2 regions of the Nonomuraea sp. NPDC048826 genome follow, and region 2 is predicted to be linked to the other one. Evidence: riboswitches for the same ligand, from Rfam matches in the RefSeq annotation. Region 2 holds a riboswitch; the other holds the start of a gene.
What was found. Region 2 has a riboswitch for glycine ahead of gcvP (aminomethyl-transferring glycine dehydrogenase). Riboswitches for the same ligand answer to the same signal wherever they lie in the genome.

Region 1 (12,943 bases), on a different contig from region 2:
AGACGATCATGGCCGCCTACCTGGCGGGACGCCGTGGCAGACCGAGGGACGCGTTCGTGGTGGGAGCCACGGTGACGGCCACCCACACCGTCGGGGTTCTCGTGGTGGGCCTCGCGCTGAGCGTCTTCACGACCCTCGCCGGGGAGTCCGTGCTGGCCTGGCTGGGAGTCGCCAGCGGCGCACTGATCGCCGCCATCGGCCTCCGCCTCCTCCACACGGCCCGCAAAGCCCGGACCACCCCTGAACACGGCCACGGACATGGGCACGGCCACGGGCACGGCCACGGGCATGGGCATGGGCATCGGAGGGGTGGCCTGGTAGGGCTGGGGGTGGCCGGAGGGTTGGTGCCCAGCCCGTCGGCGCTGGTGGTGCTGCTCGGCGCGATCGCGCTCGGCCGGACCTGGTTCGGGGTCGCGCTGGTGACCGCGTACGGGATCGGCATGGCCGCCACGCTGACCGTCACCGGCCTGCTGCTGGTCAAGCTGGTCGACCGGCTGGAGGCGCGGGCGTCGGCCGGACGCCGGCTGGCCGCCCGCCTGTCGAGCGCGGCGCCGCTGGGCACGGCCGTGATGGTGGTCCTCCTCGGCGCCGGCCTCGCCCTGCGCTCCGCGGTCACCTTGTGACCCGTACCGGCGTGACCCGTACCGGCGTGACCCGTACCGGCGTGACCCGTACCGGCGTGACCCGTACCGGCGTGACCCGTACCAGCGTGACCCGTACCAGCGTGACCCGTACCGGCCTCTAGTCGAGGACCGGCAGGTCCGGATGGTCGTAGTCGGCGTCGCCGTCCTCGGCCCGCCGCAGCGCCAGGTCTTCCAGCCAGGCGGCGGCGAACCTTCGGGCCGGCCCGTCCTCGCCGCCGACACCGCCCGCGAACCCGAGCCGCATGCCCAGCTCCTGCAGCGAGAACCCCGGCAGCAGCCGCCCGCCGAGCCGTTCGAGTTCGCGGAACGAGTAGAGCTGCGCCACAGCCGCGAGGTCGGCGACGTCGCGGGCCAGCCCGCGCTCGTGCAGGTCGCGTACCCGCAGGCCGACCGCGTCGTCGAGCGTCACCACCGGAAGCCCGTCACGCCGGACGGGCGGTTCGAGCGGCGCGCCGTCCCCGGCCTCGACCGGGCAGCGCAGCCCTTCCGCGGGGTCCACCGCGATCAGCCGCCCGCCCTCCACGGACACCTCCAGCCCGGCCTCCCACAGGGCCACAGCCAGCTCGTCCACGACCGCGGGCGGCCCACCGGCGAACTCCAGCCCGTCTCCCGGCGGGCACCCGATCCCGTGCGCGCGCAGGGCCGCCGCGCCCGCCAGCGCCATCCCGTACCGCTCGCACACGGGCAGCACGGCGGCCAGCACCCGCCGCTGGAACGCAAGCCCCATGGATCAAGTATGGCGGCGCAGGCGGCGGGACGAGGGCAGGTCGTGGCGCCCTGACAAGAACTCCTGGAACGCGATCTTGGCCCGGATCACCGGCCGCCGCCAGCGCTCCTCCCGGTGGATGGCCTTGGCCATCTTGCGCGGCGAGCGGCCGACGAAGAACCAGTGCGCCCACGGCGACCCCGGCCTGGCCAGCCGCACCGCGCCCACCAGCAGCAGGACGGGCAGGAACAGCCCCGCCATGCCCGTCCAGATCTTCCCCTTGAGCAGCGTGACCACCGCGAGCATCAGGTTGCCCACGATCAGCACGGCGGGGTTGACCAGCGGCGTGCCGAAGTCCCAGGTGAGCGGCCGCAGCCCGATGAGCAGCAGCCCGGTCACCGCCACGGCGATGAACACCGCGTCGACCGAGGTGCGCCCTTCCTCTTCCCAGTAGACGTCGTGCAGGTGGAGGATCAGCGCGAACTCGTCGAGCACCAGGGCGGCCCCGATCCCGAACACCGAGGCCGCCACGGCATACCCCACCTGTGACGCCCCGGACACGATCAGCCCCGCCACCCCGCCCATCAGCATGAGCACCACGCCGAACACCACGTGGTGGATGTGCATCTCCCCCACGCTGACGTTGCGGAACCAGCCGATCTTCGCCCTGATCAGCCGCACGTTGATACGGGTGGCGATGAACGCCACGATCAGCGCGACGAAGAAACAGAACAGCGGCAGCCGCCCCGTCGTGATGATGTTCGCCTGAAACCACTTATCCATGACCGTGTACAGAACTCTACGAGCACGATCGTGGTACTCGCGGCGTCAGACCCTGTTTCCCGCTCAGCGGGCCCGGTCGTAGACCAGGGCCATCTCGCCCAGCTTGCCGGCCTCCTGCCGGGTGAGCGTCCACTTCGAAGCCGGCAGGCCGTCGTCGAACAGCCGGCCGCCGCCTCCGGCGATCTCGGGGACGATCATGAGGCGCAGCCGGTCGATCAGATCCGCCGCGAGGAGCGGCTTGATGATGCTCACGCTGCTGTTGACGAGGATGTCGCCAGAACCGGTGGCCTTGAGCTCGGCGACGACGTCCGCGGCGGGGGCGTTCACCACGCGGGCGCGTTCCCACGGAGCCTGGGTCAGCGTGGTCGAGAAGACCACCTTCTCCACGTCCACCAGCCACTTCGCGTAGCCGCGATCACGGGGGTCGGCGTTCTCGTCCTCGGCGACCGGCGGCCAGTAGCCGAGGAATCCTTCGGCGTTGACCCGGCCGAGCACCGCCGTCGTCGCACCCTCCCAGATGCCGGTCAGGTGGTCGCGGGCGACGTCCGTGGTCACGTACGGGCCGATGGCCGCGAAATCGGCGGGGCCGCCGGGACCGTGGTAACGGCCGTCAAGGGTGAGGCTCAGGTTGGCGGTCACCCGGCGGGTGGTCGAGCTGGTCATTCGGTGCTCCTTGTCTCAGTTTCTTGCGCCTCCACGGCGAAGGTCGCCACGAGCTTGTCGAGGCTCTGGCCGAAGCCGACCTCGATGCCCGCGATGAAGTCCGCGGAGTCGATGGTGCTGTCGGTGATCCGGAACACGACGTCGAGGTCCGTGCCGGTCTCGGTGGGCCGCAGGCCCAGGTCGAGGTGAGAGGTGAAGGCGGGACCGCCGCCGGGAAGCAGCGGGGAGAGGCGATAGGTGAGCCGTTCACCGGCATGTACCTCGTCGACGACTCCCTCCGCGCGCCCGGCCACCAGGTCGGAGCCGTCGGCGTCCTCGGCGTCGCGGTACTCGTGGATGATCCGCCCACCCGGTCGCGCCTCGAAGACGAGCTTGGAGAGGCGCAGGTCGTCGGGCGTCCACCACCGGGCCAGCAGGGAGGCGTCGGTGAGGTGGCGCCAGACGTCCTCCGGACGCCCCGCCAGCGACCGGTGGAACCTGAACGAGCGGCCGTCGGCCCAGCCCGGCTCCTTCGCGGCGAGCCGCTCCGCCTGGACGCCGAGCCCGTAGCGGTCGAAGGTTTCGCGGGCGGCGTCGGCCTGGTCGGCGAGCCGGCCGAGCACGGCGGCCAGGTCACGCAGAGCCGTGGGCCGCAGCGCGTAGACGCGGCGCTGGCCGGTTCGCCGGGAGGTGACGACGCCGGCGCGCTCCAGGGTCTGCAGATGCTTGGTCGTCTGCGGCTGGCGTGCCCCGGCGAGCTGAACGAGGACGCCGACCGAGCGGGGCCGCTCGGCCAGCAGGCTCACGAGCCGCCAGCGGGCCGGGTCGGCCAGAGCGGCGAGAAGTGCGTCCATGGCGGCTACTATTCACCACGACGAATATTCGTGTCAACGAATAATTAGGAAGCGAGAGGGCGACTGGGGTGACCGGGAATCCGTCAGGAAAGGAAGCCCCGCAGGAGCGCGGCGGTGCCCTCCAGGTGTTCGCACATCGTGCGGCGGGCCGCCTCGGGGTCGCCGGCGAGGATGGCGGCCACGATCGCGCGGTGCTGCGCGGCGGCGTGGTCGAGGTTGACCTGGAGCATGGGGATGGCGTTGAGCAGGTCGCTGACCCGCAGGCGGGCGTCGGCGCAGGCGGCCGCGAGCAGGCCGGAGCCGGTCAGCTCGGCGATCGACAGATGGAAGGCGGTGTCGAGGCGGCGGTAGTCCGCCAGCGACGCCTCGTCGAGGTCGGCCAGCCGGCGCCGGAGCGTGTCACGCTGCCCGTCGGTCAGCTCCATGCCGGCCAGCACCTGGGCGGCGCCGCACTCGACCGCCATGCGGAAGGTGAGTGCGTCGGCCAGGTCGTCGGTGCCCATGTCGGCGACCACCCTGCGCAGGTGGGCGGGGCCGGGCCGGGGCGGCACGTAGGTGACGAACGCGCCGCCGTAACGGCCGCGCCGCACGTCGAGGAAGCCGGCGTCCTGCAGGGCGCGGATGGCCTCGCGCAGCGTCACCCGGCTGATGCCGAGCTGCACGGCCAGCTCGCGCTCGGGCGGCAGCTTGTCACCCGGCGCCACCACGCCGAGCTTGATCGCCTGCAGGAGTCGCTCGACCGTCTCCTCGAAGGCGTTTCCGGCCCGCACCGGCCGTAGCACCGTCATCAAACGCGTCGACTCGTCCAACGTGTCCTCAGGTCTTGACAAGCGATCCCGCCATACACATCAATGGTCTAAGACTAGCCCAATCAACGAGAAACCGCCTCCTGCCAGATCGGAGCCAGCACGTGAGCGAGCGGTCCAGCCATGGCTTCCTCACTGTCGACGAGCTACGGCAGGAGGTCGCGGCCGGCCTGATCGACACGGTCCTGCTCGCCATCGCCGACATGCAGGGCCGTCTCCAGGGCAAGCGCCTGTCCGCACGCTACTTCCTCGACGAGGTGCTGCACCACGGCTCCGAGGGGTGCAACTACCTGCTCGCCGTGGACGTGGACATGAACACGGTCAGCGGTTACGCGATGTCGTCCTGGGATCGTGGGTACGGGGACTTCGTGATGCGCCCTGACCTGTCGACGCTCAGGCGCGTGCCCTGGCAGGAGGGCACGGCCATGCTCATGGCCGACCTCGCCTGGGAGGACGGCGGCGACGTGACCGCCTCGCCGCGCCAGATCCTGCGCCGCCAGCTCGCCCGGCTGGAGGAGCGCGGCCTGCGCGCGTACGTCGGCACCGAGCTGGAGTTCATCGTCTACGAGGACTCGTACGAGCAGGCATGGCAGCGCGCCTACCGCGACCTGACCCCCGCCAACCTCTACAACGTCGACTACTCACTCCTCGGCACCGCCCGGGTCGAGCCGCTGCTGCGCCGCATCCGGCGCGACATGGAGGGCGCGGGCCTGTACGTGGAGTCCGCCAAGGGCGAGTGCAACCTGGGCCAGCACGAGATCGCCTTCCGCTACGCCGAGGCGCTGGTCACCTGCGACAACCACGCCATCTACAAGAACGGCGCCAAGGAGATCGCCGCCCAGGAGGGCAGGTCGATCACCTTCATGGCCAAGCCGAACCACCGTGAGGGCAACTCCTGCCACGTCCACATCTCGCTGCGCGGCACGGACGGCGACCTGGTCATGGCGGGCGACGGACCGCACGGGCTGTCGGAGCTGGGCCGCCGGTTCATCGCCGGTCAGCTCGCCTGCCTGCGCGAATTCACTCTCCTGTACGCGCCCAACATCAACTCCTACAAGCGGTTCGTGCCCGGCAGCTTCGCGCCCACGGCCGTCAAGTGGGGCTTCGACAACCGCACCTGCGCGCTGCGCCTGGTCGGCCACGGCCCCTCGCTCCGGGTGGAGAACCGGGTGCCGGGCGGCGACGTGAACCCGTACCTCGCCGTGGCCGCGCTGGTCGCGGCCGGGCTGCACGGCATCGACGCGGAGCTGGAGCTGGAGGAGGCGTTCGAGGGCAACGCCTACGCCTCCGGCGCCACGACCGTCCCGCACACGCTGCGCGACGCGCTGGCCCTGTTCGAGGGTTCCAAGCTGGCCAGGGAGGAGTTCGGCGACGACGTGGTGGCCCACTACGCCAACAACGCCCGGGTGGAGCTGGAGGCCTTCGACGCGGCGGTGACCGACTGGGAGATGTTCAGGGGATTCGAGCGGCTGTGACGAGCATGAAGATCATCAATCCGGCGACCGAGCAGGTCGTGGCCGAGGTCGAGATGGCCGGGGCCGCGGCGGTCGACGAGGCCGTGGCCAGGGCCGCGAAGGCCTACCGGGAGTGGCGCGAGGTGGCCCCGGGCGACCGGGCGCGGCTGCTGCGCGCGTTCGCCGACCTGGTCGACGCGCACGCCGAGGAGCTGGCCGCGCTGGAGGTCGCCAACGCCGGTCACCCGATCGGCAACGCCCGGTGGGAGGCCGGCGCCGTCCGCGACGTGTTCCACTTCTACGCGGGCGCGCCCGAGCGCAACCACGGCAAGCAGATCCCGGTGCCCGGCGGCGTCGACGTGACGTTCCAGGAGCCGCTCGGCGTGGTGGGCGTCATCGTGCCGTGGAACTTCCCGATGCTGATCATGTCGTGGGGCGTCGCGCCGGCGCTCGCGGCGGGCAACACGGTCATCGTCAAGCCCGCCGAGTGGACCCCGCTGACCGCGCTGCGGCTGGCCGAGCTGGCCCTGGCGGCGGGCCTCCCCGAGGGGGTGCTCCAGGTCCTGCCTGGGGCAGGGGAGGTCGCGGGCGCCCGCCTGGTCGAGCACCCCGGCGTCGCCAAGATCGTGTTCACCGGCTCGACCGAGGTGGGCAAGGAGATCGCGGCCAAGGCCGCCGCGCACGTCAAGCGGCTCACCCTGGAGCTCGGCGGCAAGTCGGCCAACATCGTCTTCGCCGACGCCGACGTGGCCAAGGCGGCGGCGGCTGCCCCGTACGCGGTCTTCGACAACAGCGGGCAGGACTGCTGCGCCCGCTCGCGCGTGCTGGTGCAGGAGAGCGTGTACGACGAGTTCCTGGAGCGGCTGTCGGAGGCCGTACGCGGCCTGCGCGTCGGCGACCCGCTCGACCCCGCCACCGAGATGGGCCCGCTGATCAGCGCCGAGCACCTGGAGCGGGTCAGCGGCTTCGTCGAGGACCCCTACCTGCAGGGCTCGTGCCCCCAGGGCCGCGGCTTCTGGTTCCCGCCGACGGTGCTGACCTCGAAGGTCACCGACCGGGCGTTCACCGAGGAGATCTTCGGGCCGGTCGTGTCCGTGGTGCCGTTCGCCGGCGAGGCCGACGCGGTGCGCATCGCCAACGACACCCGTTACGGCCTGTCCGGCTCCATCTGGACCCGCGACATCGGCCGGGCGCTGCGGGTGGCGCGCGCGGTCGAGTCCGGTGCGCTCTCGGTGAACTCCAACTCCTCGGTCCGCTACTGGACCCCGTTCGGCGGGTTCAAGGAGTCCGGGCTCGGCCGCGAGCTGGGCCCCGACGCGCTCGCCGCGTTCACCGAGACCAAGAACGTCTTCATCTCAACGGAGTAGCGACATGCAGCGTTTGCTGGACCGCGTGGCCGTCATCACCGGGGCGGGCAGCGGCATCGGCCTGGCCACCGCCCATCGGTTCGCCGAGGAGGGCGCCAAGGTCGTGTGCGTGGACGTCGACGAGGAGGCGGGCGCCAAGGCCGCCACCGCGGTCGGCGGCCTGTTCGTCAAGGCGGACGTCACCAGCGAGGACGACGTGGTCCGGATGTACGAGACCGCGTTCGACACCTACGGGAGCGTGGACGTCGCGTTCAACAACGCGGGCATCTCGCCGCCGGACGACGACTCCATCCTGGAGACCGGCATGGACGCCTGGCGCCGGGTGCAGGAGGTCAACCTGACCAGCGTCTACCTGTGCTGCAAGCACGCCATCCCGTACATGCGCCGCCAGGGCAAGGGCTCGATCATCAACACCGCCTCGTTCGTGGCCGTCATGGGGTCGGCGACCTCGCAGATCTCCTACACCGCGTCCAAGGGCGGGGTGCTGGCCATGTCGCGCGAGCTCGGCGTGCAGTTCGCCCGGGAGGGCATCCGGGTCAACGCGCTCTGCCCGGGGCCGGTGAACACGCCGCTGCTCCAGGAGCTGTTCGCCAAGGACCCCGAGCGGGCGCAGCGGCGGCTGGTGCACGTGCCGCTCGGCCGCTTCGCCGAGGCCACCGAGATCGCGGCCGCGGTCGCCTTCCTCGCCAGCGACGACGCCTCCTTCATCACGGCGTCGCAGTTCCTGGTCGACGGCGGCATCTCGGGCGCGTACGTGACGCCGCTTTGAGCCGGCCCGTCATCGGCATCAGCACCTACGTCGAGCCCGCGCGGTTCACGGTGTGGGACCTGCCCGTGGCGCTGCTGCCGTACATGTACGTGGAGCAGGTGACGCGGGCGGGCGGGCAGCCGGTGCTGATCCCGCCGGCGGGCGACCCGGCGGCGCTGGTGCCGCGGCTCGACGGGCTGATCCTGGCGGGTGGCGGCGACATCGACCCGGGCCGGTACGGGGACTCCCCTCACCCCCGAACCGACTACATCCGGAAATTTCGGGACTCTGCGGAGTTCGCCGTGATGACGGCGGCCCTGCAGGCCCGCACCCCCTTCCTGGGCGTCTGCCGGGGCCTGCAGGTCCTCAACGTGGCCCTCGGCGGCACCCTCCACCAGCACCTCCCCGACGTCGTCGGCCACACCGGCCACTCCCCCGCGCCGGGCGAGTTCGGCCCGCTCCCCGTCCAGCCGGCCCTCGGCAGCAAGGTCGCCAAGATCCTCGGGCCCGACCCCGTCACCGTGCCGCACTACCACCACCAGGCGATCGACCGCCTCGGCACGGGCCTGACGGTGACGGCCACGGCCGCCGACGGCACGATCGAGGCGGTGGAGCTCGACGCCCACCCGTTCGCCGTCGCCGTCCAGTGGCACCCGGAGGCGGCCCACGACTGCGCGCTCTTCGAAGCCCTGGTCGCCGCCGCGAGATCCGCGGACGCGACAATTCCCGGCCAAGGCCACTAGGCTTGTCGCATCACCGTTCAAGCCGTGCGGGAGAGTGCCCTGACAGCCGGTCGGGGCCCCTGAAGGAGCAAGCCCTCCCCGCGAACCTCTCAAGGCAAAGGACCGTACGGCCGAGGTGTCCTCTGGAAAGCAGGTCCGCGCGACCTCGCCGAAGGTGAAAGTCCGGAAAAAAGCCGGGTGAAGCTCTCAGGCACCGACGACAGAGGGGGAGGATCCCGGCATCCGATCCTGTCCTGAGGTGCGAGACATGTCCCGACCGACACCGCTGAGAGACGTGCACGAGTCCCTCGGCGCCACCCTGACCGACTTCGCCGGCTGGCTCATGCCGCTGCGCTACGGCAGCGAGTCCGCGGAGCACAACGCGGTCCGCCAGGCGGCCGGGCTGTTCGATCTCTCGCACATGGGAGAGATCTTCCTGACCGGCTCCCAGGCGGCCCAGGCCCTCGACTACGCCCTGGTGGGCCACCTGTCGGCGCTGGCCGTCGGCCGGGCACGCTACACGATGATCGTCGACGAGCGCGGCGGGGTGCTGGACGACCTCATCGTCTACCGGCTCGGCGACGAGGAGTTCATGGTCGTGGCCAACGCGTCCAACGCGGACAAGGTCGCGGACGAGCTGGTCACCCGTGCCAAGGCGTACGACACGCAGGTCGAGGACCGCTCCGGCCGGTACGCCCTGATCGCCGTCCAGGGCCCGCGGTCCGAGGAGATCCTGGCCACCCTCACCGACGCCGACCTCGGCGGGCTCAAGTACTACACCGGCCTGCCCGGCCGCGTCGACGGGCGCGAGGCGCTCATCGCCCGCACCGGCTACACCGGCGAGGACGGCTTCGAGCTGTTCGTGGCCGACGACGACGCCGTGCCGCTCTGGCACGCGCTGACCGCCGCCGGGGAGCCGTACGGGCTGAAGCCGGCCGGGCTGTCGAGCCGCGACACGCTCCGCCTGGAGGCGGGTATGCCGCTGTACGGCAACGAGCTCAGCACGGAGCTCACCCCGTTCGACGCCGGACTGGGCAGGGTGGTGAAATTCGACAAGCCGGGCGACTTCGTGGGCAGGTCGGCGCTGGAGGCGGTCAAGGACGTCCCGCCACGGCGCCGCCTGGTCGGGCTGGTCGCGCGTGGCCGCCGGGTGCCCCGCCACGGCTACCCCGTCACCAAGGACGGCGCCGTCGTCGGCGAGGTCACCAGCGGCGCGCCCTCGCAGACGCTGGGCAAGCCCATCGCACTGGCCTACGTCGACACCGGCGTCGGCGAAGGTCTGGCCGTGGACATCAGGGGCAGGCAAGAACCCGTGGACGTGGTCGAGCTGCCTTTCTACAGGAGGAACAAGTGAGCAACATCCCTGACGAGCTGAGCTACACCAAGGAGCACGAGTGGATCTCCGGCCTGGAGGACGGCCTGATCGCCACGGTCGGCATCACGGCGTTCGCCGCCGAGGCCCTCGGTGACGTCGTGTACGTGCAGCTCCCGGAGGTCGGCTCGACCATCGAGGCCGGTGACTCCGTCGGCGAGGTGGAGTCCACCAAGTCGGTGAGTGAGATCTACACCCCTGTCGGCGGCGAGGTGGTGGAGATCAACCAGACCCTCGTGGACGACCCCTCGCTGGCCAACAGCGACCCGTACGGCGATGGCTGGATGTTCAAGGTGCGCGCCGACGGCGACCCTGAGGACCTCCTGTCGGCCGAGGAGTACGCCGCCCTCACCTCCGGCGAGTCCTGACCCACCCGCCGGGGCCCGCTCCCGGGCCCCGGCCCCCGCTCGTGAAAGGCGTTCTTCAATGGCGATCAGCGTCTTCGACCTCTTCAAGATCGGGATCGGCCCGTCCAGCTCCCACACCGGCGGCCCGATGGCCGCCGCGCACAAGTTCGCGCGCGGCCTGCACCAGGACGGGCTGCTCGGCCGTACGGCGCGCGTCGAGGTCATCCTGTACGGCTCGCTCGGCCTGACCGGCAAGGGCCACGGCAGCGACAAGGCGGTCCTGCTGGGCCTGTCGGGCGAGAAGCCCGAGCTGGTGGACGTCGACACCATCGACGAGCGGCTGGCCGCCATGCGCGAGTCGGGCACGGTCCGGCTGTTCGGCGAGCGCGACATCCCGTTCAGGGTCGGCGAGGACCTGGTATTCGAGCGTAAGATCTCGCTGCCCGAGCACCCCAACGGCATGCGCTTCACCGCCTACGACGAGGCGGGCGAGAGCCTGCGCGAGAAGGTCTACTTCTCCGTCGGCGGCGGCTTCGTGGTGGACGAGACCGCCACCGGCGCCGACCGCATCAAGCCCGACGACACCGTCCTGCCGCACCCGTTCACCACCGGCGAGGAGCTGCTCAAGCACTGCTCGGCCACCGGCCTGTCGATCTCCGCGCTGATGCTGGAGAACGAGAAGGCGTTCGGCCGCGGCGAGGACGAGATCCGCGCCCGGCTCCTGGAGATCTGGGCCGTCATGACGGAGTGCGTGCGGCGGGGCATCGCCAAGGAGGGCGTGCTGCCCGGCGGGCTCAAGGTCAAGCGCCGCGCCAACCAGCTGCACCGCCGCCTGCAGGCCGAGTCCACCGAGAAGGACCCGCTGCAGGCGATGGACTGGGTGTCGCTGTTCGCCCTGGCGGTCAACGAGGAGAACGCCGCCGGCGGCCGCATCGTCACCGCCCCCACCAACGGCGCGGCGGGCATCATCCCGGCCGTGCTGACCTACTACTCCCGTTTCACCCCGAACGCCGACGACGACGGCGTGATCCGCTTCCTGCTGACGGCGGCGGCGATCGGCGTGCTGTTCAAGGAGAACGCCTCGATCTCCGGCGCCGAGGTCGGCTGCCAGGGCGAGGTCGGCTCGGCCTGCTCGATGGCCTCGGCCGGGCTCACCGAGGTCCTCGGCGGCACCCCCGAGCAGGTGGAGAACGCGGCGGAGATCGGCATCGAGCACAACCTCGGCCTGACCTGCGACCCGATCGGCGGCCTGGTCCAGATCCCGTGCATCGAGCGGAACGCGGTCGCCTCCATCAAGGCCATCACCGCCGCCCGCATCGCCCTGCGCGGCGACGGCCGCCACCACGTGTCGCTCGACAAGGCCATCAAGACCATGCGCGACACCGGCAGGGACATGCTCGACAAGTACAAGGAGACCTCGCGCGGCGGCCTCGCGGTGAACGTCATCGAGTGCTGACGGGCGGCCCTAGAGACGGCCGACCAGCAGGGAGAGGAAGCTTCTGGGACGGCTGCGTCTGGCTTCGGAGTCGGCGAGGTCCTCGGCCCGCCGTTCGACGTCCTGGAAATACTCGTCGGGGGGAAGATCGCCGTCGATGAGCCGTTCGGCACGCTCGACCAGGGGATCCTTCACTACCGTCGGGTCGTCTGCCTTCTCGTGATCGGTGGGCATCGGTGACCCCTCCCAGGCTTGGTTACCTGCTGCTATGACAGTCTCACAATTCGTGTGCGTGCGCCAGCCCCGCGGCGAGCACGCCCGCCATCAGCCGGAGCGACTCGCCGTCGGCCTTCGCGAACGCGAATTTCTCCGGTGAGGTGAGAACGATGACGCCCCAGCGCTTGGCCTCGCCGTTCGAGCCGAGCCCCACGGTGGCGGCGACGCTGCTCCGGTACGGGCAGTTGCCGATGTACAGGACGCTCAGGAACGATTCGCTCCGCTGGTGGTCGTCCACGCGCCGGACTTGCATGGGCGTGTTATAGGGATTAAGCACAAATTGGACCAGTTCCTGATCCTGCGCGCCTTCGTGTCCTATTTCCATGCGTGGCGACTGCAACCCCGTCGCCTGCCTGGTGTCGGCCCGCAGCCTCAGCATTTCCTTGTCCCTGACGACCTCGTAATACGCGGCGTGCACCTCGTCGCGCTTTTTGACATAACCGCACATCTGCCGGGCCGTGGTCAGGATGTTGTCTATCAGCGACTTCACTTCTCCGTTGGCCCGCGAAGGCTCCGTCCCGCAGACCCGGCCGAGGTCCAACAGCACGGGCAGGCCGCCGCCGGACAACGTCCTGGCCATCCGCTGGGCGGCGTCGCGATATTCGGCCGTCTGCGACTGCCGTAACCACGCCGAGGCGCCGACCAGGCCGGCGCTGACGCAGAGAGCCGCGACGAGATAGTGGCGCTGCGGCCCTGTCGTGACACTCACCAGGACCCCTAACAGCGGAGTCGCCAGGGCGATGCCCAGGGAGGCCGGCAGATTCAGCAGCAGCTTCTCCACCCATCG
Region 2 (10,070 bases):
GGCCGCCCGCGCCGACCTGTACGTGCACGACGGCGTGGCGCAGATCGAGGACCTGGTCACCGGGATGCGCCACCGGGGCAGGGGGCACGCCCGCGCGCTGATGCTCTCGCTGCTGGCGGAGGCCACCGCGGCGGCCGGGCTGGTGTTCCTCGTGGCCGACGCGGCCGACTGGCCCAAGGAGTTCTACACCCGGCTCGGTTTCGAGGAGATCGGCCGTACCCACTCCTTCCTCCGCGCCTGAGGAGGCGCGGTTGGCCGGATGCGGCCCCGCTGGGCTGGGAGTTCGCGCAGTAGGGTCTGGGGCGTGAGTGAAACTTCCGCCGAGGACCGGATCTGGACGGTTCCCAACCTGCTGAGCTTCCTGCGCCTCCTGGGCGTGCCCGTGTTCCTGTGGCTGGCTCTGGGACCGCGGGCGGACGGGTGGGCCCTCGGGGTGCTGGCGGTGGCCGGGTTCACCGACTGGCTCGACGGGAAGATCGCTCGGGCGTTCAACCAGACCAGCCGGCTCGGGCGGCTGATCGACCCGGCCGCCGACAAGCTGTACGTGGCCGCGACCATCGTGGCGCTGCTGGTGCGGGAGATCATCCCGTGGTGGCTGGTGGCGGTGATCCTGGCCAGGGAGTTGTTCGTCCTCTGTTCCTTCCCCGTCCTCCGCAAGCATGGCTACCGCGCACTTCAGGTGCATTTCCTGGGCAAGGCCGCCATGTTCAACCTCATGTACGCCTTCCCTCTCCTCTTCCTCGCCTCCCACACCGGGTGGTATGCCGAAATAGCCCGCATCGCAGGATGGGCCTTCGCGCTGTGGGGAACGGGCCTTTACTGGTGGGCCGGTGTGTTGTACGTGATACAGGTGCGCCGGCTCGTGACCGCGACCACGAAGGAGTGAGCGGGTGAAGGCGGTTGTCATGGCGGGCGGCGAAGGCACCCGGTTGCGGCCGATGACGGCCAACCAGCCCAAGCCCCTGCTCCCCGTGCTCAACCGTCCGATCATGGAACACGTGCTGCGCCTGCTCAAACGGCACGGCATCACCGAGACCGTGGTCACGGTGCAGTTCCTGGCCGCGCTGGTGCGCAACTACTTCGGCGACGGCGACGAGCTCGGCATGCGCCTGCAGTACGCGACCGAGGACGTGCCGCTGGGCACCGCGGGCAGCGTCAAGAACGCCGCGGCCCGGCTGCACGACGACCGCTTCCTGGTGATCTCCGGCGACGCGCTCACCGACATCGACCTGACCGACATGATCCGCTTCCACCGCGACACCGGGGCGCTCGTCACGATCGGGCTCAAACGGGTGCCGAACCCCCTGGAGTTCGGCATCGTCATCGTCGACGAGGCCGGCCGGGTGCAGCGCTTCCTGGAGAAGCCCACCTGGGGCCAGGTCTTCTCCGACACCGTCAACACCGGCATCTACGTCATGGAGCCCGAGGTGCTGGGCGACGTCCCCGCCGGTGAGCCCGCCGACTGGTCGGCCGACGTCTTCCCCCGGCTGCTGGAGCGCGGCGCCCCCATCTACGGCTACGTGGCCGAGGGCTACTGGGAGGACGTCGGCACCCACGACAGCTACCTCAAGGCCCAGGCAGACGCCCTGTCCGGCAAGGTCAGGCTCGACATCGGCGGCTTCGAGGTCTCGCCCGGCGTCTGGGTGGCGGGCTCCGCCTCGGTCGAGCCGGACGCGGTGCTCAAGGGCCCGCTGTTCGTCGGCGAGTACGCCAAGGTCGAGGCCGGGGCCGAGCTGCGGGAGTACACCGTGCTCGGCAACAACGCGGTGGTGCGCGAGGGCGCCTTCCTGCACCGCGCGGTCGTGCACGACAACGTCTACCTCGGCCCCGGCACCCACCTGCGCGGCTGCGTGATCGGCAAGGCCACCGACGTGATGAGCGGGGCCCGCATCGAGGAGAACGCGATCATCGGTGACGAGTGCGTCATCGAGGCGGAGGCGTACGTCTCCAGCGGGGTCAAGATCTACCCCTTCAAGACCATCGAGGCCGGCGCGGTCGTCAACACCAGCGTCATCTGGGAGTCGCGCGGGCAGCGCGGCCTGTTCGGCCCGCGCGGCGTCAGCGGGCTGGTCAACGTCGAGATCACGCCCGAGCTGTGCGTACGGCTGGCCAGCGCGTACGCCACCACCCTGAAGAAGGGCGAGCACGTCGTCATCTCGCGCGACTCCTCGCTGGCCGCCAGGGCGCTCAAGCGGGCCGTGATCGGCGCGCTCAACGCCAGCGCGATCAACGTGCACGACCTGGAGGCCGCGCCGCTGCCGGTGGCGCGCTTCCACACCTCCAGGGGCACCGCGGCGGGCGGCATCACGCTGCGCACCACCGCCGGCGACCCGCAGAGCGTCGACATCGTCATCATGGACGACCGCGGCGCCGACCTGTCGCCCGGCGCCCAGCGCAAGCTGGAGCGGGTGTTCTCGCGCCAGGAGTTCCGCCGCGCCTTCCCCGGCGAGATCGCCGAGCTCACCTACCCGGCCAGGGCGGTCGAGGACTACGCGCACGAGCTGCTGCGCCGGGTCGACATGACCGGCGTGCGCGGGATGAAGGTGGTGGCCGACTGCGCGGGCGGCACCTCCTCGCTGGTGCTGCCGAGGCTGCTCGGCCGGGCCGGGATCGAGGTGCTCACCGTCAACGCCGTGCTGGACGACCTGTCGCCCACCGAGACCATCGCCGAACGCCGCCGCGACCTGCAACGGCTGTCGGAGCTCGTCAGCTCCTCGCGCGCGGCCTTCGGGGTCCGGTTCGACCCGGTGGGGGAGCGCATCGCCCTGGTCGACGAGCAGGGCCAGCTCATCAGCGAGGAACGGGCCCTGCTGGTGGTCCTGGACCTGGTGGCCGCCGAGCGCCGGGGCGGCCAGGTGGCGCTGCCCGTCACCACCACCCGGGTCGCCGAGCAGGTGTGCCGCTTCCACGGCGTGCAGGTGCGCTGGACCTCGACCGCCGTCGACGCGCTCACCTCCGCCGCCGCCGACCCGGGCATGATCTTCGCCGGTGACGGGCGGGGCGGCTTCGTGGTGCCCGAGTTCAGCCCCGCGATCGACGGGCTGGCCGCCTTCATGCGGCTGCTCGGGCTGGTCGCCCGCACCCGGCTCTCGCTCAGCCAGATCGACGCCAGGATCCCCGAGGCCAGGCTGCTCAAGCGGACGATCCCGACGCAGTGGGCGGCCAAGGGGGCGGTGATGCGCTCGGTCATCGAGGCGGCCGAGGCCAACCCCGACGGCTACCGGATCGACACCACCGACGGGGTGCGGGTGGTCGGCGACGACGGCAGCTGGGTGCTCATCCTGCCCGCCGCCACCGAACCGGTGACCGATCTGTGGGCCGAGGCGGCCGACGTCGACACCGCCCAGCTCTTGCTCGAAAACTGGGCCCGGGTCGTCGAGCAGGCGACATGATCCACACAGCACCGCGTCTTGTCCGCGATTTGTCGGGAAGGACCGCAAGATCGTAATGTTAGAACGCGCGGCGGCATGGACCTTCAGGTGGGGGCGGTTGTAACTTTGTCAGCGTCCGAACCTGTCGTCCAGCGCCCCGCCTTGACCTTTGCCGCTGATCAGCGTAAGTTGCGGCATTCGCAAAAACGTGAAGAGCGAAGCGAGGCGCGCCCCGAGCACCGTTGCCGCGACTTCGCGGTAGGAGGCCGAGCCGATCGATGCCGAGCGTCTACTGCACGCAGTGCGGGCATGCCAACCCCGAGGATGCCCGTTTCTGTTCCCGTTGTGGGACCCAGCTGACCAGACCCGAGGTCTCCGGGGACACCACATCGACGATCTCCGTCGCGGGAATAGAGGCGTACGAGGCTGAGACCGGCGACATGCTGCTGGCCGAGAGGGCGCTGGTCGAACAGCTCCCGCCCGGCGCGGCGCTGCTCACGGTCACCCGGGGGCCCAACCAGGGGAGCCGGTTCCGGCTCGACAAGGAGCTCACCACCACCGGGCGCCACCCGGAGAGCGACATCTTCCTCGACGACATCACGGTCTCGCGCCGCCACGTCGAGTTCTACCGCCACCGCGGCGGCCAGTTCTCGGTCCGCGACGTGGGCAGCCTCAACGGCACCTACGTCAACCGCGAGCGCATCGAGGAGGTCCCGCTCCACTCCGGCGACGAGGTGCAGATCGGCAAGTTCCGGCTGCTGTTCCTGATGCGGACCCCCGCCGGCGCATGAGCTCACAGGCGGCACGCTCGCACATGAGCATCGGGGAGGTGCTCGCCCTCCTGCAGGGCGAGTTCCCCGACGTCACCATCTCCAAGATCCGATTCCTGGAGGGTGAGGGGCTGATCGAGCCCGAGCGCACCCCGTCCGGCTTCCGCAAGTTCACCCACCTGCACGTCGAGCAGCTCCGCTACATCCTGACCGAGCAGCGCGACCATTACCTCCCGCTGCGCGTGATCAAGGACAAGATGGCCGAGAGCTTCGGCCGTCCCCGCGCCCTGCAGGACAAGCAGGAGGTCAGGCTCACCCGCGCCGAGCTGCTGGAGGCCGCCGCGCTCGACGAGGAGACGCTCACCGAGCTGGAGGACTACGGCCTGCTGGCGCCGGTCGCGCGGCGCTACGACGAGGAGGCGCTGAAGATCGCCAGGGCCGTGGGCGGGCTGGCCCGCTTCGGCCTGCACGCCCGCCACCTGCGGGCGGTCAAGGCGGCGGCGGAGCGGGAGGCGGGCCTGGTCGAGCAGACGGTCGCGCCCATCCTCAAACGCCGCAAACCCGGCGCGATCGGCGAGGCCGACGAGGCGGCCAGGGAGCTGTCCACGCTGCTGCTCGATCTGCACGCGGCGCTGCTGCGTACGGGGGTTCGTGGGGTTCTGGGCCGATGAGCGGCCTGCGGGACATACAGGGCCCAGCGGGTGTTACGTTGAAATGCAGAAGCGGACCAGCGATGACCTGAGCCGGGCCACCGGCCAGTCGAATATGGAGCAGCCCGTGTTGCAGATGGAGGTAGTGGGCGTTCGGGTAGAGATGCCCACCAATCAGCCGATCGTTCTGCTCAAGGAGGCACACGGGGACCGGTTCCTGCCCATCTGGATCGGCATGACCGAGGCGACGGCGATAGCGCTGGCCCAGGCCGACGAGCCGCCGCCCAGGCCGCTCACCCACGACCTGTTCAGGGACGTGCTGAGCGCCCTCGGCGTGGGCCTGCGCGCGGTCAACATCGTCGCCCTGCGTGACGGAATCTTCTTCGCCGACCTCGTGTTCTCCAACGGCGTAGAGGTGAGCGCGCGGCCCTCCGACTCGATCGCGCTGGCGCTGCGCACCGGCGCCCGCATCTTCGCCAGCGAAGAGGTGGTCCAGGAGGCCGGAGTGATCATTCCCGACGACCAGGAGGACGAGGTGGAGAAGTTCAGGGAGTTCCTTGACACGATCTCGCCTGAGGACTTCGGCCGGGCGGGGTAGGTATTTCAGTGCATTTACGCTTCACGACGCGCCGAGCCGGATCGTTGACTGAGCATGGTCACGGTCCTACGGTGCAAGTGAAACCCGTGGTCGACCTTTTACGAACCCCCAGATGAGACCACGGGATGAGAGAAAGCCGGAGGTCCGCGTGGCGGTCAGCAGCGGCGAGGGTAAGACGGCCGGCCAGGAAGATCCGGTGCGGCGCGAGAGTGCGCGGCAGCGTGCCGGAGAGCAAGGACTGCTCTTCGACGAACAGCCTGCCACGCTGCCGGACGACATCGGATACCGCGGGCCGACGGCCTGCGCGGCGGCCGGCATCACCTACAGGCAGCTGGACTACTGGGCGCGCACCGGCTTGGTGGAGCCCACGATAAGAGCCGCGCAAGGCTCGGGCTCCCAGCGCCTCTACAGCTTCCGCGACATCCTGGTCCTGAAAGTCGTCAAGCGGCTCCTCGACACGGGAGTCTCCCTCCAGCAGATCCGCACGGCCGTCCAGCATCTGCGCGACCGCGGGGTCGCCGACCTCGCGCAGATCACGCTGATGAGCGACGGCGTCAGCGTCTACGAGTGCACCTCGGCCGACGAGGTCATCGATCTTCTCCAGGGCGGGCAGGGCGTGTTCGGCATCGCGCTCGGCCGGGTCTGGCGCGAGGTAGAAGGATCCCTCGCGGAGCTGCCGGGGGAACGGGCGGCGGTCGCGGACGACGTCCCGGCCGACCATCCCGCTGACGAACTGGCCCGGCGACGGCGCGCGCGCCGCACCGGGTGACGCCCCGAACCACCCCGATCCGGGACGAGGCTGTAATCTAGGACATGCTGACGACCCCGTGCGGGAGAGACCCCGGCACGACCGGGGCGCCGAAGGAGCAACCCTCCCCGGAATCTCTCAGGCGCCTGTACCGCTCGGGTGAGGCAACTCTGGAAAGCAGGTGCGCCCGCCAGGCGCATCTCACCGACGGTGCAAGCCCTGTACGGGGTGAAGCTCTCAGGTCGTCATGACAGAGGGGGAGATCCGGCATAAGCCCGCGCCCAGCGCCGGTCTCCACAGCCTCGGGAGGCATCTCCATGACCGACCTGTCAGCACCGCCGTTCTCCAGCCGGCACATCGGGCCCGCACCGGCCGAGCAGCAGCGCATGCTCGAGGCCGTCGGCTTCGAATCGGTCGCCGACCTGGTGGGGGTGGCCGTGCCCGAGGCCATCAGGGCCAAGGACCGGCTCAAGCTGCCGGCCGCCGCGAGCGAGGCCGAGGCCATCACCGAACTGCGCGCCCTCGCCGGGCGCAACCAGGTGCTCACCTCGATGATCGGCCTGGGCTACCACGACACGGTCACGCCCGCCGTCATCCGCCGCAACCTGCTGGAGAACCCGGGCTGGTACACCGCCTACACCCCGTACCAGCCGGAGATCTCCCAGGGCAGGCTGGAGGCGCTGCTGAACTTCCAGACCGTCGTCTCCGACCTGACCGCCCTGCCCGTCGCGGGCGCGTCCCTGCTCGACGAGGCCACCGCCGCCGCCGAGGCGATGACGCTGGCCCGCCGCGCCGGCAAGGTCAAGAGCCCGGTGTTCGTCGTCGACGCCGACGCGCTGCCGCAGACCAAGGCCGTGCTGGCCACCCGCGCCGAGCCGCTCGGCATCACGCTCGTGGAGAGCGACCTGACCGGCGAGCTGCCCGAGTGCTTCGGCGTGCTCGTCCAGTACCCCGGCGCGTCGGGGCGGCTGCGCGACTTCCGCGCGGTGGCCGAGCGCGCGCACGCGGCCGGCGCGCTCGTCGTGGCCGCCGCCGACCTGCTGGCGCTCACGCTCGTGGCCGCGCCGGGCGAGCTCGGCGCGGACATCGCCGTCGGCTCCTCCCAGCGGTTCGGCGTGCCGTTCGGCTTCGGCGGGCCGCACGCCGCCTACATGTCCGTACGCGAGGGCCTGCAGCGCCAGATGCCCGGCCGCCTGGTCGGGGTGTCGGTCGACGCCGACGGCGCGCCCGCCTACCGGCTGGCCCTGCAGACGCGCGAGCAGCACATCCGCCGCGAGAAGGCCACCAGCAACATCTGCACCGCGCAGGTCCTGCTGGCCGTCATCGCCGGCATGTACGCCGTCTACCACGGCCCCGAGGGGCTGCGCCGGATCGCCCGCCGGGTCCACCGGCACGCCGCCGTGCTCGCCGACGGGCTGCGCCAGGGCGGCGTCGAGGTGGTGCACGCCGAGTTCTTCGACACCGTGCTGGCCCGGGTCCCCGGCCGGGCCGCCGCCGTCGTGGCCGCCGCGGCCGAGCGCGGCGTCAACCTGTGGCAGGCCGACGCCGACCACGTCTCCGTCGCTTGCGACGAGAAGACCGGCGCCGCCGAGCTCGTCAAGGTGTGGGCCGCCTTCGGCGTCGAGCGCACCTCCGCCCCCCTCGACGACGTGGCCGACGCGCTGCCCGCCCCGCTGCTGCGCGAGTCGGACTTCCTCACCCACCCGGTGTTCAACACCCACCGCAACGAGACCTCGATGCTGCGCTACCTGCGCAGGCTCCAGGACAAGGACATCGCGCTCGACCGTTCGATGATCCCGCTCGGCTCCTGCACGATGAAGCTGAACGCGACCACCGAGATGGAGCCCATCACCTGGCCCGAGTTCGCCGACATCCACCCGTACGCGCCCGAGGCGCAGGCGGTCGGCTACGGCGAGCTGATCCGCACGCTGGAGGGCTGGCTCGCCGAGGTCACCGGCTACGACCGGGTCTCCATCCAGCCGAACGCGGGCTCCCAGGGCGAGTTCGCCGGGCTGCTCGCCATCCGCGCCTACCACCGCGCCAACGGCGACACCGAGCGCGACGTGTGCCTCATCCCGTCGTCCGCGCACGGCACCAACGCCGCCAGCGCCGTCATGGCCGGCATGCGGGTCGTGGTCGTGGCCTGCGACGACGACGGCAACGTCGACCTGGCCGACCTCGACGCCAAGATCACCAAGCACAGCGACCGGCTGGCCGCCATCATGGTCACCTACCCGTCGACGCACGGCGTCTACGAGGAGGCCATCACCGAGATCTGCGCCAAGGTGCACGACGCCGGCGGCCAGGTGTACGTCGACGGGGCCAACCTCAACGCGCTCGTGGGCCTGGCCAAGCCGGGCGAGTTCGGCGCCGACGTCTCGCACCTCAACCTGCACAAGACGTTCTGCATCCCGCACGGCGGCGGCGGGCCCGGCGTCGGCCCGGTCGCCGTCCGCGCCCACCTCGCCCCCTACCTGCCGGGCCACCCGCTGCGCGACGGCTCGCCCGTCGGCCCCGTCTCCGCCGCTCCGTACGGCTCGGCCGGGATCCTGCCGATCTCGTGGGCGTACGTCAGGATGATGGGCAGCGAGGGCCTCACCGCGGCCACCGAGCAGGCCATCCTGTCGGCCAACTACCTGGCCCGCAAGCTCGCCCCGCACTACCCCGTCCTCTACACCGGCCGGGGCGGGCTGGTCGCCCACGAGTGCATCATCGACCTGCGCCAGATCACCAAGGAGACCGGCGTCACCGTCGACGACGTGGCCAAGCGGCTCATCGACTACGGCTTCCACGCGCCCACCATGTCCTTCCCGGTCGCCGGCACCCTCATGATCGAGCCGACCGAGAGCGAGGACCTGGCCGAGCTCGACCGGTTCGTGGACGCGATGATCGCCATCCGGGGGGAGATCGCCAAGGTCGCCTCCGGCGCCTACGACAAGACGGACAACCCGCTGCGGAACGCCCCGCACACCGCCGAGGCGCTCACCGCCGACGCCTGGACGCACCCGTACCCGCGGAGCGAGGCGGGCTACCCGGTGCCGTCGCTGCGCGAGGGCAAGTACTGGGTGCCGGTGCGGCGGATCGACCAGGCCTACGGCGACCGCAACCTGGTGTGCTCCTGCCCTCCGCTGGAGGCGTACGAGGACTGACCGCCGGTTTCGCCGTGGTCGTCCGGGCGGTCCCGCCTGGAGGCTTCCGGGCGGGTATCGCCAGGGTGCGGAACGGGGTAATGGGGATATATCGGGCGGTGGGTAGACCGATGGGCGCAACCGAGCAGACATGATCGCGAGAACTCGTTAGGCTCGGGGCGATCGTCGCCGAAGGAGCTCTCTTGACGTCATCAGAGCTGGAGACCCCGCCGCTCGACACCGCCCGCCGGCTGGCCGAAGGCGGTGACCTCGACGGCGCGGCCGCCATACTCGCCGAGCTCGCCGCCCAGCCCGACAGCCCCGACCAGGCCCAGGCCGCCGTCGGGCTGGCCGTGGTGCTCGACCAGCGGGGCGACGTCGAAGGGGCCCGCGCCGCGGCCCGGACGGCGCTGGCCACCGGTCATCCCGAGTTCGCCGCCCAGGCGGCCTGCCATCTGGCCCAGGGGTTCGAGCGCGAAGGGCGGCTGGAGCAGGCGCGCGGGGCCTGGCAGGCGGTGCTCGGCGTCGGCACTCCCGGATACGTTCCCCTGGCCCACCTGGCGCTCGCCCGGCTGGCCGGCGAGGTGGGCGACTACGACGAGGCCGAGGCCGAGCTGCGCGCCGCCATCGAGACCGGCTACCGGGCCGAGGACGGCGCCCCTCCGCCGGACGGCCCTGAAGGTGACATGGGCGCGCCCGTCGCGGAGGCGCGGGTGCACGCCGCGCAGCAGCTCGCCGACCTGCTGATCGAACGCGAGGAGCCGGGGGAGGCGGCGGACGTGCTGCTCGACGCCCTGGAGCACGC

Region 1: linked by a shared signal. The riboswitch ahead of gcvT (glycine cleavage system aminomethyltransferase GcvT) and the one ahead of gcvP (aminomethyl-transferring glycine dehydrogenase) in region 2 are both predicted to bind glycine.

Annotation. Positions count from the first base shown of each region.
Region 1 covers NZ_JBICUQ010000015.1:102-13,044, reverse strand. Annotated here, with positions in the region: gene ACGFI7_RS39730 (nickel/cobalt transporter) at 1-623, shown strand, start outside; gene ACGFI7_RS39725 (hypothetical protein) at 620-745, shown strand; gene ACGFI7_RS39720 (hypothetical protein) at 742-1,371, opposite strand; gene ACGFI7_RS39715 (hypothetical protein) at 1,375-2,133, opposite strand; gene ACGFI7_RS39710 (dihydrofolate reductase family protein) at 2,197-2,796, opposite strand; gene ACGFI7_RS39705 (metalloregulator ArsR/SmtB family transcription factor) at 2,793-3,629, opposite strand; gene ACGFI7_RS39700 (FadR/GntR family transcriptional regulator) at 3,713-4,417, opposite strand; gene ACGFI7_RS39695 (glutamine synthetase family protein) at 4,540-5,910, shown strand; gene ACGFI7_RS39690 (aldehyde dehydrogenase family protein) at 5,916-7,256, shown strand; gene ACGFI7_RS39685 (3-oxoacyl-ACP reductase) at 7,261-8,025, shown strand; gene ACGFI7_RS39680 (gamma-glutamyl-gamma-aminobutyrate hydrolase family protein) at 8,022-8,747, shown strand; glycine riboswitch at 8,765-8,862, shown strand; gene gcvT (glycine cleavage system aminomethyltransferase GcvT) at 8,995-10,080, shown strand; gene gcvH (glycine cleavage system protein GcvH) at 10,077-10,466, shown strand; gene ACGFI7_RS39665 (L-serine ammonia-lyase) at 10,525-11,901, shown strand; gene ACGFI7_RS39660 (hypothetical protein) at 11,911-12,114, opposite strand; gene ACGFI7_RS39655 (hypothetical protein) at 12,158-12,943, opposite strand, start outside.
Region 2 covers NZ_JBICUQ010000008.1:270,035-280,104, forward strand. Annotated here, with positions in the region: gene ACGFI7_RS28905 (GNAT family N-acetyltransferase) at 1-241, shown strand, start outside; gene ACGFI7_RS28910 (CDP-alcohol phosphatidyltransferase family protein) at 305-886, shown strand; gene ACGFI7_RS28915 (sugar phosphate nucleotidyltransferase) at 891-3,392, shown strand; gene ACGFI7_RS28920 (FHA domain-containing protein) at 3,650-4,162, shown strand; gene ACGFI7_RS28925 (MerR family transcriptional regulator) at 4,186-4,812, shown strand; gene ACGFI7_RS28930 (bifunctional nuclease family protein) at 4,919-5,389, shown strand; gene ACGFI7_RS28935 (MerR family transcriptional regulator) at 5,538-6,158, shown strand; glycine riboswitch at 6,210-6,301, shown strand; gene gcvP (aminomethyl-transferring glycine dehydrogenase) at 6,455-9,286, shown strand; gene ACGFI7_RS28945 (tetratricopeptide repeat protein) at 9,469-10,070, shown strand, end outside.